3 regions of the Venatoribacter cucullus genome follow, and region 3 is predicted to be linked to each of the others. Evidence: predicted binding sites of a transcription regulator. Region 3 holds the regulator's gene; each other region holds the start of a gene.
What was found. The regulator sigma-54, encoded in region 3, starts transcription at its own class of promoters, with help from an activator protein. The targets are predictions, from matches to a motif close to TGGCACNNNNNTTGCTNT.

Region 1: the regulator sigma-54 is predicted to act here: its motif matches at 1,800-1,817, upstream of glnA (glutamate--ammonia ligase).
Region 2: the regulator sigma-54 is predicted to act here: its motif matches at 2,611-2,628, upstream of ytfE (iron-sulfur cluster repair protein YtfE).

The regions. Positions count from the first base shown of each region.
Region 1 is NZ_CP046056.1:95,728-101,626, forward strand. Features, by position in the region: gene typA (translational GTPase TypA) at 1-1,462, opposite strand, end outside; gene glnA (glutamate--ammonia ligase) at 1,881-3,287, shown strand; gene GJQ55_RS00435 (alpha/beta hydrolase) at 3,398-4,387, shown strand; gene GJQ55_RS00440 (EVE domain-containing protein) at 4,358-4,846, opposite strand; gene GJQ55_RS13350 (hypothetical protein) at 4,936-5,061, shown strand; gene GJQ55_RS00445 (5-formyltetrahydrofolate cyclo-ligase) at 5,058-5,657, opposite strand; RNA gene ssrS (6S RNA) at 5,668-5,848, opposite strand.
Region 2 is NZ_CP046056.1:1,094,374-1,100,272, forward strand. Features, by position in the region: gene moeA (molybdopterin molybdotransferase MoeA) at 1-189, shown strand, start outside; gene GJQ55_RS05260 (HesA/MoeB/ThiF family protein) at 199-948, shown strand; gene norR (nitric oxide reductase transcriptional regulator NorR) at 950-2,497, opposite strand; gene ytfE (iron-sulfur cluster repair protein YtfE) at 2,683-3,363, shown strand; gene nhaB (sodium/proton antiporter NhaB) at 3,557-5,068, opposite strand; gene mog (molybdopterin adenylyltransferase) at 5,234-5,767, shown strand; gene GJQ55_RS05285 (DJ-1 family glyoxalase III) at 5,778-5,899, shown strand, end outside.
Region 3 is NZ_CP046056.1:2,368,522-2,374,420, forward strand. Features, by position in the region: gene lptA (lipopolysaccharide transport periplasmic protein LptA) at 1-544, shown strand, start outside; gene lptB (LPS export ABC transporter ATP-binding protein) at 541-1,266, shown strand; gene GJQ55_RS11255 (RNA polymerase factor sigma-54) at 1,361-2,854, shown strand; gene hpf (ribosome hibernation-promoting factor, HPF/YfiA family) at 2,897-3,199, shown strand; gene GJQ55_RS11265 (PTS sugar transporter subunit IIA) at 3,203-3,664, shown strand; gene rapZ (RNase adapter RapZ) at 3,683-4,543, shown strand; gene GJQ55_RS11275 (HPr family phosphocarrier protein) at 4,551-4,823, shown strand; gene mgtE (magnesium transporter) at 4,974-5,899, shown strand, end outside.

The DNA.
Region 1 (5,899 bases), 550 kb from region 3:
ACACCAGTACACCGTTGTGACGGGTAGAGGTCAGGCTGGACTGAACCGGACCGTAGTGATCAAAGATGTTGGTGAGGATGCCGGAACCTGAGGTCAGGGTCAGGAACAGACCACGGAAACCGATCAGGCCGCGGGCCGGAGCGATAAATTCCAGACGTACACGGCCTTTGCCATCCGGCACCATGTTGGTCATTTCGGCACGACGGTTACCCATCTCTTCCATGATGGAGCCCTGGTGCTCTTCTTCGATATCAATCACAACCTGCTCGTAGGGTTCTTGCAGCACGCCGTCGATTTCTTTCACCACCACCTGCGGCTTGGAAATGCCCATTTCGAAACCTTCACGACGCATGGTTTCGATCAGTACCGACAGATGCAGCTCGCCACGGCCGGATACTTTGAATTTTTCCGGACTGTCGCCGTCTTCCACACGCAGGGCGACGTTGTGGATTAGTTCTTTTTCCAGACGCTCTTTGATGTTGCGGCTGGTCACGAACTTACCTTCTTTACCGGCAAAGGGTGAATCGTTGACCTGGAACGTCATGCTTACGGTCGGCTCATCCACGCTCAGTGGCGGCAGAGCTTCAACGGCAGACGGGTCACACAGTGTGTCGGAGATGCCCAGGCCGTCGATACCGGAAATACAGACGATGTCGCCAGCGCTGGCTTCGGTGGTCACAATGCGGTTGAAGCCGTGGAAACCTTTTACTTCCAGAATCCGGCCTTTACGGGTTTTGCCTTTGATATCGATGATCTGTACGTCAGTACCAGGCTTCAGCTTACCGCGGGTAATGCGGCCAACACCGATAACACCCACATAGCTGTCGTAATCCAGCGCCGAAATCTGCATCTGGAACGGGCCGTCAACGTTCACCGGCGGTGGCGGTACGTGGTCGACAATCATCTGCAGCAGCGGGGTCATGTCGCTGGCCAGTTCATCCGGTGACAGGCCGGCAATACCGTTCAGGCCGGACGCATAGATAACCGGGAAATCCAGCTGTTCTTCAGTGGCGCCGAGGCGGTCGAACAGGTCGAAGATTTCATCCAGAACCCAATCCGGACGTGCACCCGGACGGTCAACTTTGTTGATGACCACGATCGGACGCAGGCCGCGCTCGAAGGCTTTCTGGGTGACGAAACGGGTTTGTGGCATTGGGCCGTCCTGCGCGTCGACCAGCAGACACACGGAGTCCACCATCGACATTACCCGTTCTACTTCGCCGCCGAAGTCGGCGTGTCCGGGGGTGTCCACGATGTTGATGCGGTAATCATTCCACTGAATGGCGGTGTTCTTCGCCAGAATGGTAATACCACGCTCTTTTTCCTGGTCGTTAGAGTCCATGGAGCGATCGCCTTCGCGGCGGTCCAGGGTACCGGACTGCTCCAGCAGTTTGTCGACCAGGGTGGTTTTACCGTGGTCAACGTGGGCGATGATGGCGATGTTTCTGAGGTTTTCGATCACAGGAAGGGCCTTGGTGAAGGTTTGTACAAAAATGGTGGGCGATTATACCCGAAAGGGGCCTCTGGCGTGACAGGAAATTGCATCACCGTGGTGGTTTTTTGCCCGAATTGGCGGGAATTCCTGCCTGACCGGCCGGCGCTCTTTTTGTGCCGCTGACCATGTACCCCGGGCGGCAGTGAACCTATAATGGGCGGGTTTGCACAAGCCGGCATCCCCAACAGACTGAAACGCCCCCAAATGGTGCTATTGGTTCAGGTTGTGATTCAAGATGGTGCATAAAAAATGCGTAGCCGCCGCCGCAGCCCCGATTCTGTGCGATCCGGCTGCATTGGCAACGTGGCACGCAGTTTGCTCCTCTCTGAGCATGGCAAGCCGGGGCCTTCCCGAAACAAGTTGAACCAGCATCTGGAGAAAGACAATGTCAGAGAAAACTCTGAATCTGATCAAAGAAAACGACGTGAAGTGGGTTGACCTGCGTTTCACCGATTTCAAAGGTAAAGAGCAGCACGTCACCATTCCGTCCCGTTATGTAAACGAAGACTTCTTCGAAACCGGCCAGATGTTCGACGGTTCTTCTATTTCCGGCTGGAAGGGCATTGAAGCGTCCGACATGATCCTGATGCCGGATGACTCTACCAGCTTCATGGACCCCTTCACTGAAGACGCCACCCTGGTGCTGCGCTGCGACATCATCGAACCGTCCACCATGCAGGGTTACGACCGTGATCCGCGTTCCGTGGCCCGTCGCGCTGAAGAGTACCTGAAGTCTACTGGTCTGGGTGACACCGCATTCTTTGGTCCGGAGCCGGAATTCTTCATGTTTGACGACGTGCGCTGGGGCTCGGATATGTCCGGTTCCTTCTGCAAAATCAACTCGTCTGAAGCAGCCTGGAACACTGAAACGGTGATGGAAGGCGGCAACATGGGCCACCGTCCGCGCGTGAAAGGCGGTTACTTCCCGGTGCCTCCGGTTGACAGCCACCACGATATCCGTGCGGCCATGTGTAACACCCTGGAAGCCATTGGTCTGGACGTAGAAGTTCACCACCACGAAGTGGCCAACGCCGGTCAGAACGAAATCGGCGTGCGTTTCAACACCCTGGTTAAGAAAGCGGACGAAGTGCAGATGCTGAAGTACGTTGTCCACAACGTGGCTAACGCATACGGCAAAACCGTTACTTTCATGCCGAAGCCAATCGTTGGCGACAACGGTTCCGGTATGCACGTGCACATGTCTTACTGGAAAGACGGTGTGAACCAGTTTGCCGGTGACGGCTACGCGGGTCTGTCTGAAACTGCCCTGTACTTCATCGGCGGTATCATTCACCACGCCAAGTCACTGAATGCCTTCACCAACCCGTCCACCAACTCTTACAAGCGTCTGATTCCGGGCTTTGAAGCACCGGTTATGCTGGCTTACTCTGCCCGCAACCGTTCTGCTTCTATCCGTATTCCGTACGTAGCGTCTCCGAAAGGCAAGCGCATCGAAGCCCGCTTCCCGGACCCGATGGCGAACCCTTACCTGGCATTCGCTGCGCTGCTGATGGCTGGTCTGGACGGCGTGAAGAAGAAAATGCACCCAGGCGATGCCGCTGACAAAGACCTGTATGATCTGCCGGCGGAAGAAGCTCTGGCGATTCCACAGGTGTGTGGTTCGCTGCGCGAAGCACTGGCCAGCCTGCAAGCTAACCACACTTTCCTGACCGAAGGCGGCGTGTTCAGCAAAGACATGATCGATGCCTACATCAAGATGAAGATGCAGGACGTTTACCGTGTTGAGCACACCACTCACCCGGTTGAATACGACATGTACTACAGCCTGTAATCTGACGGTTACGCTGTAAAAGGGCCCTGCGGGGCCCTTTTTTTATGCCTGCTGTTTGTGCGCGAGGGCGGCGGCGCTGGTACCATAGCGGCCTTCGCGGAGACATCATCATGCTGGACTGGAACAAAACGGATCTGCTGCAGGCATTGCCGGAATTCGACTGGCAACATCTGCCCAAGGCGGGCCGGGCACTGCAACCCTATTGTGATTTTTACCGGCTGCGCTTCAGTGAAGCCTCTGTCCATTACGCCGGCCGGCTGTCCTGTGCCGGCTATCAGCTGGCGGTACAGAGCTGGGCGCCGGCGCAGGTGCGCGGCACTGCCATTCTGGTGCATGGCTATTACGACCATACCGGTATTTATGGATCGTTAATCCGTTTTTGTCTGCAGCAGCAGTTACAGGTGCTGATTGTGGATTTGCCCGGCCATGGTTTATCCGGCGGTGAGCCGGCGGCCATTGGCAGTTTTCAGGAGTATGACGAGATTTTCAGTGTCCTGGTGCAACGGGCCCAGCAGTTTTTACCGGCGCCCCTGCATGTGTTCGGTCAGAGCACCGGTGGCGCCATCATTGTGAACTATGTGCTTAAGCGCCAGTTGCAACCGGCGCAGTCGCCTTTCACCAGCATCAACCTGTTATCGCCACTGGTCCGGCCGTGGCGCTGGCAGCAGGTAAAAATGCTGCAGCCGTTGTTGGGGCCATTTTTGCGTCAGCTGAAGCGTACCTTTCACCCTAATTCTTCCGATACGGTCTTTCTGGACTTTATTGCCCGCCATGATCCGTTGCAGCCGCGTTTTCTGAACCTGCGCTGGGTGCGCGCGCTGCGCCATTGGGTGCCCTTTATTGAAGCGCAGCCGCCGCTGGAGCTGGTGGTGAATATTGTTCAGGGCGATCAGGATGGCACCGTGGCCTGGCCGCACAACCTGCAGGTATTGCAGCAGAAATTTCCGCAGCGGCGGCTGTATATGCTGCCGGGTGCCGGGCATCAGCTGGTCAATGAAAGTGAGGCGCTGCGTGAGCGTTTGTACGCTCAGCTGGCCAGCTGGTTGCATGACCAGCCGGAAGCGTCGGTATCAGTTGAAGCGGCTGATATTAGCGGCTGACAGGCCGGCCTGCTGCAGAATATGCCGCCATTCCGTGTTGCTGACCGGTTGCACCGACAGCCGTGCCCGGTTCAGCAGCGCCATCTCCTGCAGTGCGCTGTCCTGGCGCATTTCTTTCAGTGTTAGTGGCCGCGGCAGGGCCTGAACCGCTTCGACTTCTACCGTTATCCAGCGCGGGTTGGCCGGGTCAGATTTGGGGTCAAAATAGGGCGATTGTGCATTGAATTGAGACGGGTCGGCCAAACCGGTGCGGACAATGCGGCAAATGCCGGCAATGGCGGGCTCTTTACAGCTGGAATGATAAAAAAATGCGTAGTCGTTCACACTGACGGCATCGCGCAGCAGGTTGCGGGCTTGATAATTTCTGACGCCATCCCATACTGTGCGCCGTTCTGGTGCGGCGCTGAGATGAGAATAACTAAAAACATCCGGCTCGGATTTCAATAACCAGTACTTCATATTTTTATATCTGCAGTCGTCAGTCTGGCTTGAGAATTGCTGGTAACAGCTTCTCAGCAAGACGTTGTGTATACAATCTGGAGTTCGCTATGCGTAAGCCCGATGTGCTGATTTTACTGGCCATCGTCGCCCTGTTGGGCGCTTTTACTACCAGCATTTCCGCTGAAAGCAAAAAAACGGTACAGATTTCTACCCTGGAAAGCAGCATCCGCTAGCGGAACCGATATAAGCGTTGATCGGTGGCGATAGCGCTGAGTGGAATGTCCCAGGGCTCGGCCGCTAATGCTGTGGTTTTTTGCCAGTCGTAGGCGCAGCCCAGCAGTGCCGGTTGCTGCCCCGGCTGATGCATAAAGGCCAGGGTGCGGTCATAAAACCCTCCCCCCATTCCCAGCCGGTTGCCCTGCTGGTCAAACGCGACCAGCGGCATACACACCAGCTGCACAAAGCGGGCGGGCATGCTGCGGCTGCGGCCGAACACCGGCTCGCGGATACCAAAGCGGTTTTTCACCAGTTTTGTGTGCCGGTCCCAGCGCAAAAAACTCAAATGGCCCTGGCGCAGCGGGTGCAGCACCGGCAGGTACAGGCATTTGCCCCGGCGTTGCAGGTCGCGGATCAGCGGGCCGGTGTCGATTTCGCCATCATTGGTCAGGTATACCGCAATGTGGCGACTGTACTGAAAATGGCGGTTGTGGCGCAGGCTGTGCAGTAATTGCGCGGCGGCCTGGCGGCGTTGCGGTTGGGTCAGGCGACGGCGCTGGTTGCGCATCTGGCGGCGCAGTTCAGGTTTGCTGAGCATGGTGGTGGAAGGCATAAAAAAAGCAGGACTCCCCGCTGTGCCGCTGTCGTAAATAAAGGCCTTGAACCCAACTGGTCCAAGGTGGCAGGCCAGGCACTGAATCAGGCTTTCCGGCAAGCGGACATGCACACATCAGCGCGTGAAACCTTCCATTTAAAAGTGCATCGGCTCAGGACTTTATCGACTGGCAAACACCCCAGGGAGCCGGCGCAGTATATCAGAACAAATTATGATAACGGGAGCGGAATGCGCCAGTA
Region 2 (5,899 bases), 1.3 Mb from region 3:
GACTTTCAGCGCAGTCGTTTAAGCGTACAAAACGGCCAGTTGCAGGCCGAACCCTCTGGTAATCAGGGCTCGGGTTTATTGCGTGGTTTTGCCGAAGCCGATGGCTATACCGTGCTGGAAGCTGAACGCGGCCGGGTCAGTGCCGGTGAAACCGTCAGCGTACAGCTGTTCGGTCCGTTATTAAGGTAATCCGTCGTTATGAACGATGAGCAGTTACTGCGCTACAGTCGCCATATTTTTCTGCCTGATCTGGACCTCGATGGTCAGCTGAACCTGTGCCACAGCCATGTGCTGATCATCGGCCTGGGCGGGCTGGGTGCGGCTGCGCTGCCGTATCTGGCCGCCAGCGGTGTTGGTACGCTGACGCTGGTGGACGACGATGTGGTGGAAAGTAGCAATCTGCCGCGGCAGATTATTCATACCCCGCAGCGGGTGGGCTTGCCCAAGGTGGAATCGGCGCGCTTGTTGGTCGCCAGTCTGAATGCCGATGTGCAGGTGATTGCGGAACAGCGCCGCGCCGATGAGGGCTGGTTGTTGCAGGCCTTGCCGGGGGTCGATCTGGTGCTGGATTGCAGCGATAACCCGGAGGTGCGCTATGCCCTGAATCGGGCGGCGTTGCAGCATAAAACCCCCTGGGTCAGCGGGGCGGCGGTGGCCATGGATGGCCAGGTTACGCTGTTTGATCCGCGCCGGCCAGACAGCCCCTGTTACCGTTGTTTATACCCGCAGGTGCAGGCCGGGCAGCTGAATTGCAGCGAAAGCGGCGTGCTGTCGCCCTTGGTGGGCGTAATCGGTACCTTGCAGGCGGTGGAAGCCCTGAAATTACTGGCCCCTGCGGGCAATAGTTTGTGCGGGCGCTTACTCACCTTTGATGCCCGCAGTACGCAATTCCGTGAATGGAAAATCAGCCGCCGCGCCGATTGCCCGGATTGCAGCGGCCAACGCTGAGTCAGTGTTTCAGGCCCAGCTTCTGCGCCAGTTTATGCAGATTGCTGGGGTCTAAGCCAAAAGCGCGGGCGGTGGCGCTCCAGCTGCCGTTCTGTTGCTGTACTTCACGCACAATCAGGGCGCGCTGAAAGGTTTTTACCGCCTCTTTCATCGGCATTCCCTGTACCGTCTGCAATAAGCCACGGTCCTGACGGTTTTCTTCGTTCAGGCCAGCCTCGCCGTTATCCGGCACATCCAGATCCAGTAACCGGCTGTCGAGGGTAATAATGTCGTGGCGCTGGGCGCCACGGCTCAGTGCCTTGATGGCGGCACGGCTGATAACGTGCTCCAGCTCGCGGATATTGCCCGGCCAGGGATACGCCAGCAGTGCGGCTTCAGCATCGGGTGACAGGCGCAGGCTGCGCAACCCCAGCCGGGCGCGGTTCAGTTCCAGAAAGTGGCCGGCCAGCAGGGGAATGTCTTTATCCCGCTCGCGCAGGGGCGGAATCGGAATCGGGTAGACCGACAAACGATGGTACAGATCGGCACGGAAGGCGCCTTCGGTAATCTGTTCTTTCAGATTGCGGTTGGTGGCGGCAATCACCCGCACATCCACCCGTTTCGGTTGGTCACTGCCCAGCCGTTGTACTTCACCGTTCTGCAGCACGCGCAACAGTTTGGCCTGCACAGGCAGCGGTAATTCACCCACTTCATCGAGAAAAATAGTGCCCTGATCGGCGCTTTCAAAGCGGCCGGGGCGGTCGCTGGTGGCGCCGGAAAAAGCGCCTTTCAGGTGCCCGAATAATTCACTTTCAGCCAGGTTTTCCGGCAGTGCGGCGCAGTTCACATAAATCATCGGCCGGCTGGCACGCGGCGACTGGCGGTGCAGATAGTTGGCGAACACTTCCTTACCAACACCGGTTTCACCCAGCAGCAGTACCGGTAAATCGGATGCTGCCACCACATCCAGTTCTTTGCGGATCTGCCGGATGGCGTCACTGTGGCCAATGATGTCGCTGTTGTTATCCGGCCCGGCGCTGATTTCCGGGCTGGCACTGAGGCGGCCACGGCGCAGGCTGCGGATTTCTTCCTCCAGCATGCTGATGCGGATGGCCGCTTCCAGCTGCGGACGGCAGCTTTCCAGTTGTTGCAGTTTTTCGCCATCGAAGGTGCCGGGAGTAAGGGAATCGAGCGTCAGCGCACCCCAGCGTTCGCCGTTCAGCCACAGGCTGATCCCCATGCAGTCATGCACCGGCAAGGGTGCGCCGGGCTGACTGGCCAGCAGGCCGTCGTAAGGGTCGGGCAGCGGGCTGTCGGCCGGAAAGCGCAGGGCTTGTACGCTGGTCATAATGGCCGACAGGCGCGGATGCTGAGCCAGCCCGAATTTACGTCCGTGGGCTTCAGCGACCAGGCCACGAATGGCGACCGGATGCAGGTGTTCACGTTGCAGTCGCAGCAGTACCACGGCGCCACATTCAAAACGCTCATGCAGGCCCGTAACAATACGCTCAAACCGCTCGGCCGCCGGCATGTCGGTAATAAGATCTTGCAGCAGCTCAGGTCCGGACATGGCGTTTCTCGCAGGTTGGGTCATAAAAACCAGGGTGGTGAATTCTACAATAAAAATCAGTGTTCTTTATACCCATCTGTGTCAGGAACCCACAGTGGGTAAGGGCTGCAAACTGGCCCGGCTTTTGCTGAACAAAGAGACGTCTTGTTGATTATTTCTGTTTACCATTCCTGTCAGGAGCCTTTATGGAATTACTGGACCGTTCTTTAAGTGACATTGCTACCACGATTCCGGGCGCATCGGCGCTGCTGCGAAACCTTAAACTCAACTTCTGTTGCGATGGCACCACCACTCTGGGCACTGCTCTGGCGGGTAAAGGTCTGCCCAGTCACGACGTTGTCGATCAGCTGCTCAGCATGGCCAGCGATGCCGAGCCGGTGGACTGGAGCAAAGAACCCACCACCCGGCTGATCAGCCATATTCTGGAGCGTTACCATGCCCGCCACCGCGAACAACTGCCGGAGCTGATTTTCCTGGCCGCCAAAGTGGAGCGGGTGCATGCCAATGCGCCTGGTTGCCCCCTGGGTCTGGCGGATCTGCTGCGCAATATCAGCCATGAACTGGCCAGCCACATGCTCAAAGAAGAGCAGATTCTGTTTCCGATGCTGGGCGGTGGTATTTACCCGAACGGCCCCATTAACGTGATGCAGGATGAGCATGAAGAACATCTGCAGGCGGTTGAGCAGCTGCGTCAGCTGACCAACGACATTACGCTGCCGGCGGGTGCCTGTAACAGCTGGAAAGCCTTGTATCTGGGGCTGCAGACCTTTGTGGATGATCTGATGCAGCATATTACGCTCGAAAATTACTTCTTATTTGTGCCACCCAAAGCCACGTCTTCAAACTGTTGCGGCAGCTGCCAGTAACCACTCTCCGTCTCACCTGTAACGGGTGAGTTTCGGGCGCGCAAGCGCCCTTTTTTATGCCCCTGTTTTTATGCCCTGACTCTGTCGGTTTAAAGCAGCTGAATTCTGTCTGCGGTCTGGAATCCGGGCTCAGGAATCTGCACACAGGGCCATGGCAGGGATGTGCCACGGCCCTGTGTGCTGAGACGTTTTATTACAATAAATAAATAACACTGAGCAGTCCGGTCATGCTCAATACCAGGGTGTAAGGCAGCGCCATGATCACCATGCGGCCATAAGACAACCGCACCAATGGGGCAATGGCCGAGGTAAGCAGAAACAGAAAGGCGGCCTGGCCATTGGGGGTGGCGACGCTGGGCAGGTTGGTGCCGGTATTAATGGCAATGGCCAGACGGTCAAAATGTTCGCGGCTGATGTCGCCGGCAGCCAGTGACTGCTGAATTTCAGAGATATACACCGTGGCCACAAAGACGTTGTCGCTGATCATCGATAACACCCCGTTGGCAATAAAAAACATGCCGGGTTGTTGTTCGGTCGGCAAGCTCAGCACCCAGTTGATAACCGGACTGAACAGATGTTGCTGATGAATTACCGCCACCACCGCAAAGAACACCACCAGTAAGGCGGTAAAGGGCAGGGCTTCAGTAAAGGCTTTGCCAATCTGGTGTTCGTCGGTAACACCGTTCATGGCGGCAATCAGAATAATCACCAGCAGGCCGATCAGGCCGACCTCGGCAATATGAAACGCCAGCCCGAAAATCAGAATAACGGCAGCCAGCATCTGAATAACCAAAGCCATCTGTTGTGGTTTGTTGCGGCGGGCTTTTTCAGCATCGGCAAATTCTTTCAGTACCGCCAGTACCGGCTTCGGCAGTTTGGCGCCATAACCAAACCAGCGCAGTTTTTCCAGCAGTACGCAGGTTAATAAACCGGCGGCCAGCACCGGCATGGATACCGGCTTCATCAGGTGGAAAAAGGTCGCAAAATCCCAGCCGGCCACTTTGGCAATCAGCAGGTTCTGGGGTTCGCCCACCATAGTGCAGACGCCCCCCAGTGCCGTTCCTACGGCGCCGTGCATTAATAAGCTGCGCAAAAACGCACGGAAGGTATCCAGGTCTTGGCGGTGCAGTTCAATCACTTCGTGGTCGCTGCCGTGGTTATGGTCGCTCTGTTGATAACCTTTGCCCGATGCCACTTTGTGGTACACGGAATAAAAGCCTACCGCGACGCTGATGATGACCGCGGTTACGGTTAAGGCATCGAGAAATGCCGATAAAAAAGCCGCCGTCATCGAAAAGGTAAGAGCCAGCAGATATTTGGAGCGGATGCGTACCAGAATATTGGTGAAGGTAACCAGCAGCAGGTTTTTCATAAAATAAATGCCGGCCACCATAAACATCAGCAGCAGAATCACCGGCAGGTTGTGTTCCACCTCGGCGTATAACGCATCCGGTGTGGTCAGTCCCAGCAGCAGCGCCTCAATGGCCAGTAAACCACCGGGTAACAGGGGGTAGCACTTCAGCGCCATCGCCAGGGTAAAAATAAATTCAGCAATTAACAGCCAGCCGGTCAGTACCGGTCCGGCCAGCCACAGACAAAGCGGGTTCAGCAGCAGAAAAAACACAATACTTTGTTTGTACCAGGCCGGGGATTGGCCAAGAAAATTCTGCGCCAGGGCGCTGGCAAACGATGGTGCGGGTGACATACAAGGGTATCCGGACAGAGGGGGCAAGCTCTGATTGTCCGTACCGGGTCTGTGCCCGGCAATGCCACTGAAGGGATAGGGGATGTACCCCGGCCGGTTGCAGCGGTGGGCGCTGCGGTATGGCTGAGGTAAGATGCCGGCAATTCATTTTGTTAAGGACTGTTTATGACTCAGCCAGCCCGTATTGGCATTCTGACTGTCAGCGACCGTGCCAGCGCCGGTATTTATGAAGATATTTCCGGCAAAGCCATTGAGAGCACGTTAAACGATTACCTGACGTCGCCCTGGCAGCCGGTGTACCGGCTGGTGGCCGATGAGCAGGATCTGATTGAAGATACCCTGTGCCAGCTGGTGGATGATGAAGGCTGCTGTCTGGTCATCACCACCGGCGGTACCGGCCCGGCGCGTCGCGATGTTACCCCGGAAGCCACCGAAGCGGTGTGCGACCGCATGATGCCGGGTTTTGGTGAATTAATGCGCATGGAGTCGCTGAAATACGTGCCGACCGCTATTCTGTCACGGCAGACGGCCGGGTTACGCGGCAGCGCGTTAATTCTGAATCTGCCCGGTAAGCCAAAAGCCATCCGCCAGTGTCTGGATGCGGTTTTCCCTGCTATTCCGTATTGCATTGATTTGATGGAAGGCCCGTATCTGGAATGCAATGCGGACATTATTAAAGCCTTCCGCCCTGCCAGCTAAAGGATAGTGTATGAGCATTAAGGTAATGCTGGCCGTGGCCGACGGCAGTGAAGACATTGAAACCGTTACCGTCAGTGATGTGCTGCGTCGTGCCGGTATCGAAGTGGTATTGGTGTCGGTGATGCCGCAACG
Region 3 (5,899 bases):
CGCTGCCCTGCTGCTGCCGGCGCTGGCGTCCGCACTGCCGGAAGACTTCAACCAGGAAGTGGTGATTGTTTCCGACCGCGCCGAAATTGACCGTCAGGCCGGAGTCGTGATCTATCAGGGCGATGTCCTCCTGACGCAGGGCACCCTGCGTATTGAGTCTGACCGCCTGACAGTGGTCAGCACCGAAGGCCGGATGGAAAAAGCCACCGCCGAAGGCCAGCCGGCCCGTTATCAGCAGCAGATCAACCCCGGCTCACCGCTGACCCATGCGCACGCGCAACGCATCGACTATCTGGCCGCCAATCAGGAAGCCATCCTGATCGGCAATGCCGTACTGCGGCAGGACAGCAACGAAATTACCGGTGAGCGTATCCGCTACGATATGAACACCGAAGTCATCTCCGCTGGCCAGCCAGCCGACGCTGGGGAAAAACCGGCCCGGATCAAAGTGATCTTCCAGCCCAAAACCGCTGAGCCGGCCACAGCGCCCGCTCCGGCAGTAACCGTTCCGGATGCACCGGTTCCGGCGGAGACCCAGCCATGAAAACCCTGCACGCCGAATCGCTGGCAAAAAGCTACGGCAACCGCCAGATCGTTAAAGACGTCTCCATGTCGGTGAACAGCGGCCAGATTGTCGGCCTGCTCGGCCCCAATGGTGCCGGCAAAACCACCTGTTTCTATATGATTGTGAATCTGGTGCAGGCGGATAACGGCCGTGTGCGCATCGACGATGAAGACATTAGCCACCTGCCCATGCACGGACGAGCCAAAAAAGGCATTGGTTACCTGCCGCAGGAAGCCTCTATTTTCCGCAAGCTGAGCGTGGCCGATAACATTATGGCCATTCTGGAAACCCGCAAAGACCTCGATAAAGCCGGTAAACAGGCCAAGCTGGAAAGCCTGCTGGATGAGTTTCATATTCAGCATATCCGTGACAGCAAAGGCATGGCGCTGTCCGGTGGCGAACGGCGGCGGGTGGAAATTGCCCGCGCGCTGGCGGCCGAACCCTCCTTTATTCTGCTCGATGAGCCTTTCGCCGGGGTTGACCCCATCTCCGTTGCCGACATCATGGATATTATCCGCCAGCTGAAAGCGCGCGGCATCGGCGTACTGATTACTGACCACAATGTGCGGGAAACACTGGCCATCTGTGAAAAAGCCTATATCGTCGGCGGCGGCCATATTATTGCCGAAGGTACCGCTGAGCAGGTATTGGCCAACGAACAGGTGCGTAAACAGTATCTCGGAGAAGATTTCCGCCTGTGAGCCAGTAACTGACGTGGTTTGTCAAGGATAGCCAGACCGGGCCCTTGGCGTATAATGCAACATTAATGCCGTTTTGAGTGAATACTGAAGCCCTATGAAAGCCTCCCTGCAGTTAAAGATGGGTCAGCAACTCACGATGACCCCGCAATTACAGCAAGCCATCCGCCTGCTGCAATTGTCGACCCTCGATCTGCAACAGGAAATTCAGGAAGCGCTTGATTCCAACCCCATGCTGGAAGTGGAAGAAAACGAACACGACGGCCTCAACGATTTATCCTTGCCGGCGACCGCCGACATCAGCACCGAAGTCAGCAGCCACGACCATGACGATGGCGCTGACACCCCGGAACTGGACGAACAATGGTCACAGGAACAGATTCCGGATGACCTGCCGGTCGACAGCCAGTGGGAAGATACCTACCAGACCACCGCCGGCGTGGCCTCCGGCAACAGCGGCGCCATCGACGACGACTTTGACTACGACGCCCGTCACGCCAGCACCGACAGCCTGCAGGACCACCTGCTGTGGCAGCTGAACCTGACCCCGATGTCCGATACCGACCGCGATATCGCCCTGATGCTGATCGACGGCGTCGATGATGACGGCTACCTGCACACCACGGTTGAGGATGTGCTGGAAAGCATGGACCCGGAGCTGAACGTCGAAGAAGACGAAGTGATGGCCGTGCTGCACCGCCTGCAACAATTTGACCCGGCCGGGGTATTTGGCCGCGACCTGCGCGAATGCCTGCTGCTGCAACTGCACCAGATGCCGGCCGACACCCCCTGGCTGGCGGAAACCCGGCTGGTGATCAGCGAACATATTGAGCTGCTGGGCAACCGCGACTACCCGACCCTGATGCGCAAAACCAAACTGCGCGAAGATGATCTGAAAGCCGTGCTGCGGTTAATCAAAGAGCTGAACCCCAAGCCCGGCTCCGGGATCAGTTCCGAACAGGCCGAATACGTTATTCCCGATGTGATCGTGCGTAATATCCGCGACGAATGGCGGGTGGAACTGAACCCCGACATTGCCCCCAAGCTGCGCGTCAACGCCGATTACGCCGCCCTTATCCGCCGCTCCGACAACAGCACCGATAACGCCTTTCTGCGCGACAACCTGCAGGAAGCGCGCTGGTTTATCAAAAGCCTGCAAAGCCGCAACGAAACCCTGCTGAAAGTGGCGACCAAAATTGTCGAATACCAGATCGACTTTTTCGAGCAGGGTGAAGAAGCCATGAAACCGCTGGTACTGCACGATATTGCCGAAGCGGTGGGCATGCACGAATCAACCATTTCGCGGGTCACCACGCAAAAATACATGCACACCCCGCGCGGTATTTTCGAGCTGAAATACTTTTTCTCCAGCCACGTCAGTACCGACAGCGGTGGCGAATGTTCCTCCACCGCCATCCGTGCCATGATCAAAAAACTGATTGCCGATGAAAATGCCCGCAAACCATTAAGTGACAGCAAACTGGCTGCCTTGCTGGCCGACAAGGGGATTCAGGTTGCACGCCGTACCGTTGCCAAGTACCGTGAAGCCATGCTTATTCCGCCGTCGAACGAACGCAAACAACTGATTTAAAACTGTTTTAACTTACCAGCATAAAAACCAAGGAGTCTGGATATGAAAATCAACCTCAGCGGCCACCACATCGAAATTACCGAAGCGCTGCAAAGCTATGTGGAAGAAAAAATGTCACGCCTGAGCCGTCATTTCGACAACATCACCAACGGCCAGGTGACCCTGACCGTAGTGAAAGAACGCATGACTGCGGAAGCCACCATCCACGTTGCCGGTGCCGACCTGCACGCCAGCGCTGAACATGACGATATGTACGCCGCCATCGACCAGATGACCGACAAACTCGACCGCCAGGTGTTAAAACACAAAGAAAAACTGGTGGACCGTCAGCACGGTCACAACTGAGCCATGGCCATCAGCATCGGGGATATTCTGACCCCGGAACGTACGTTATTTGACGCCCCGGTTTCCAGTAAGAAAAAGTTACTGGAATATCTGGCCGGTTTTGTCGCCGACCTGACACCGGACAGTTCCGCCGACGATATTTACGAGCGCTTACTGGGCCGTGAACGGCTGGGCAGCACCGGCATCGGGGAGGGCATTGCCATTCCCCATTGCCGCCTGCCACAGTGTCAGCATCCTTTTGGCGTACTGCTGCGCCTGAGCGAAGCCATTGACTATGACGCCGTTGACCGGCGGCCGGTCGACCTGGTGTTTGCCCTGTTCGTACCGGAAGAAGCCAACGACGAGCACCTGCAGGTGCTGGCCATGCTGGCGCGTAATTTCACCGAGCCAGACTACCGGGAAGCGTTGCGTAACGCACCGGATGCCGGCCGCCTGTACCAACGGGCACTGCACACGGAAGCCTGAGCAGGCATAAGGAGCAATATGCGTCTGGTCATTATCAGCGGCCGTTCCGGCTCAGGAAAATCCAGCGCCCTGCACGTGTTGGAAGACCTCGGTTTCTATTGCATTGACAACCTGCCGGTGGCCTTGCTGCCGGCACTGGTGCATCAGACGGAAGGGGAAGAAAAACTGTCACGGGTGGCGGTAAGCATTGATGCCCGCAACCTGCCCCATGCTTTCGACCGCATCGACGATGTCCTGCACGAATTGCCCAGTGAGGAATACCAGCTCGATGTGGTGTATCTGGATGCCAGCGAAGAAGTGCTGCTGCAGCGCTTCAGCGCCACCCGGCGCAAACACCCGCTCACCGGCCCGGACGTATCTCTGGCCGAAGCCATCCGGCAGGAAAAACAGCTGCTGCACCCGATTGCCGACCTGGCCGACCTGACACTGGATACCACCAGCATGTCGGTACACGAGCTGCGCAGCCAGATTAAACTGCGGGTCGCGGGAAAATCCGGCAGCGACATTGCCATTCTGTTTGAGTCTTTTGGTTTCAAACACGGCGTCCCGATTGATGCCGATTATGTATTCGATGTGCGCAACCTGCCCAACCCCTACTGGGACCCGGCGTTACGCCGCTTCACCGGCCGCGACCAGGAAATCATCGGTTTTCTGCAGAATGAACCCCAGGTGCTGGCCATGGAAAGTGACATCACCTCGTTTATTACCCGCTGGCTGCCCAGTTTTATTGAAGCCAACCGCAGTTACCTGACCATCGCCATCGGCTGCACCGGCGGCCAGCATCGCTCGGTCTATCTGGCCGAGCAGCTGGGCGCGCTGTTCAGCCAGCAATATCCACAGGTGCAGGTTCGCCACCGTGAACTGAACGGCGTGCACTGAGGAAGCCATGATGATTCGCACGGAACTGCTCATTATCAACAAGCGTGGCCTGCACGCCCGTGCCGCCGCCAAACTGGCCGGCACCGCCAGCCAGTTTGCCAGCAGCATCCGTTTAGGCAGCAGCAGCCAGATGGCCGATGGCAAAAACATCATGTCGGTGATGATGCTGGCGGCCAGTCAGGGCACCACCTTGCAGGTGGAAATCAGCGGTGATGACGCCGATGCAGCCCTCGCCGCCCTGACCGATCTGTTTGCCCGCCGTTTCGACGAAGACGAATAACCCTCTGATGAACGCCAGTAGGGCGACAAAGTTGGCCTGATGCCATAAAAAACAACCCACTGAACCAGATTCTTCAGGTTCTTTCGTGGTGCCGGACGGCCGTTACCGCTAAAATCCGAACCACTGCCCCTTAATTTCCGGACCTGAGCAATGGCGCAACACAGCGAAAAAGCCAAAGCAAAACTGCACAGTCTGAACGCCGCCCTCGAAAGCGGCGCGCTGACTCAGGTCAAACGCATCCTGAATTCCGGTCTGGCCCCGGTTGACGTTGCTCACCTGATCGAATCATCGCCCCCGAAAGCCCGTAAATTGCTGTGGGAGCTGGTCGACAAAGATCTCGAAGGTGAGGTAATCCAGCACCTGAGCGAAGAGCTGCAAAGCCACTTCCTCAGTGATATGAGCGCCGAAGAGGTTGCCGACCTCACCGCCGACATGGACACCGACGACGTCGCCGACATGCTGCAACAGCTGCCGGAGCGCGTGACCCAGGAAATTCTGGAGTCCATGGATGATCAGGACCGCGCGCGTCTGGAAGCCATTATGGGCTATCCGGAAGACAGCGCCGGCGGTCTGATGAACACCGACACCATTACGGTGCGCCCGGATATCACCCTGGATGTTGTTTTACGTTATCTGCGCCGGCACAAAACCCTGCCGCCGATGACCGACAACCTGGCCGTGGTTAACCGCCAGAATGAATTCATTGGCATTCTGCCGGTCAGCAAACTGCTGGTCAGCGATCCGCAGCAAACCGTGCGCGAAGTGATGACCACGGACTCCCGGGTTATTCAGGCCACCCAGCACGAAAGTGAGGTTGCCAAGGTCTTTGAACGTCACGATCTGGTGTCCGCCCCGGTGATTGATGCCAGCGGCAAGCTGGTCGGCCGTATCACCATCGATGACGTGGTCGACGTTATCCGTGATGAAGGCGACCATTCCCTGCTCAGCATGGCCGGTCTGGATGACGAAGAAGATACCTTCGCGCCAGCGCTGAAATCCAGCCGCCGCCGGCTGGTCTGGCTGTTTATCAACCTGCTGACGGCCTTTACCGCCGCCACCGTGATTGGCCTGTTCAA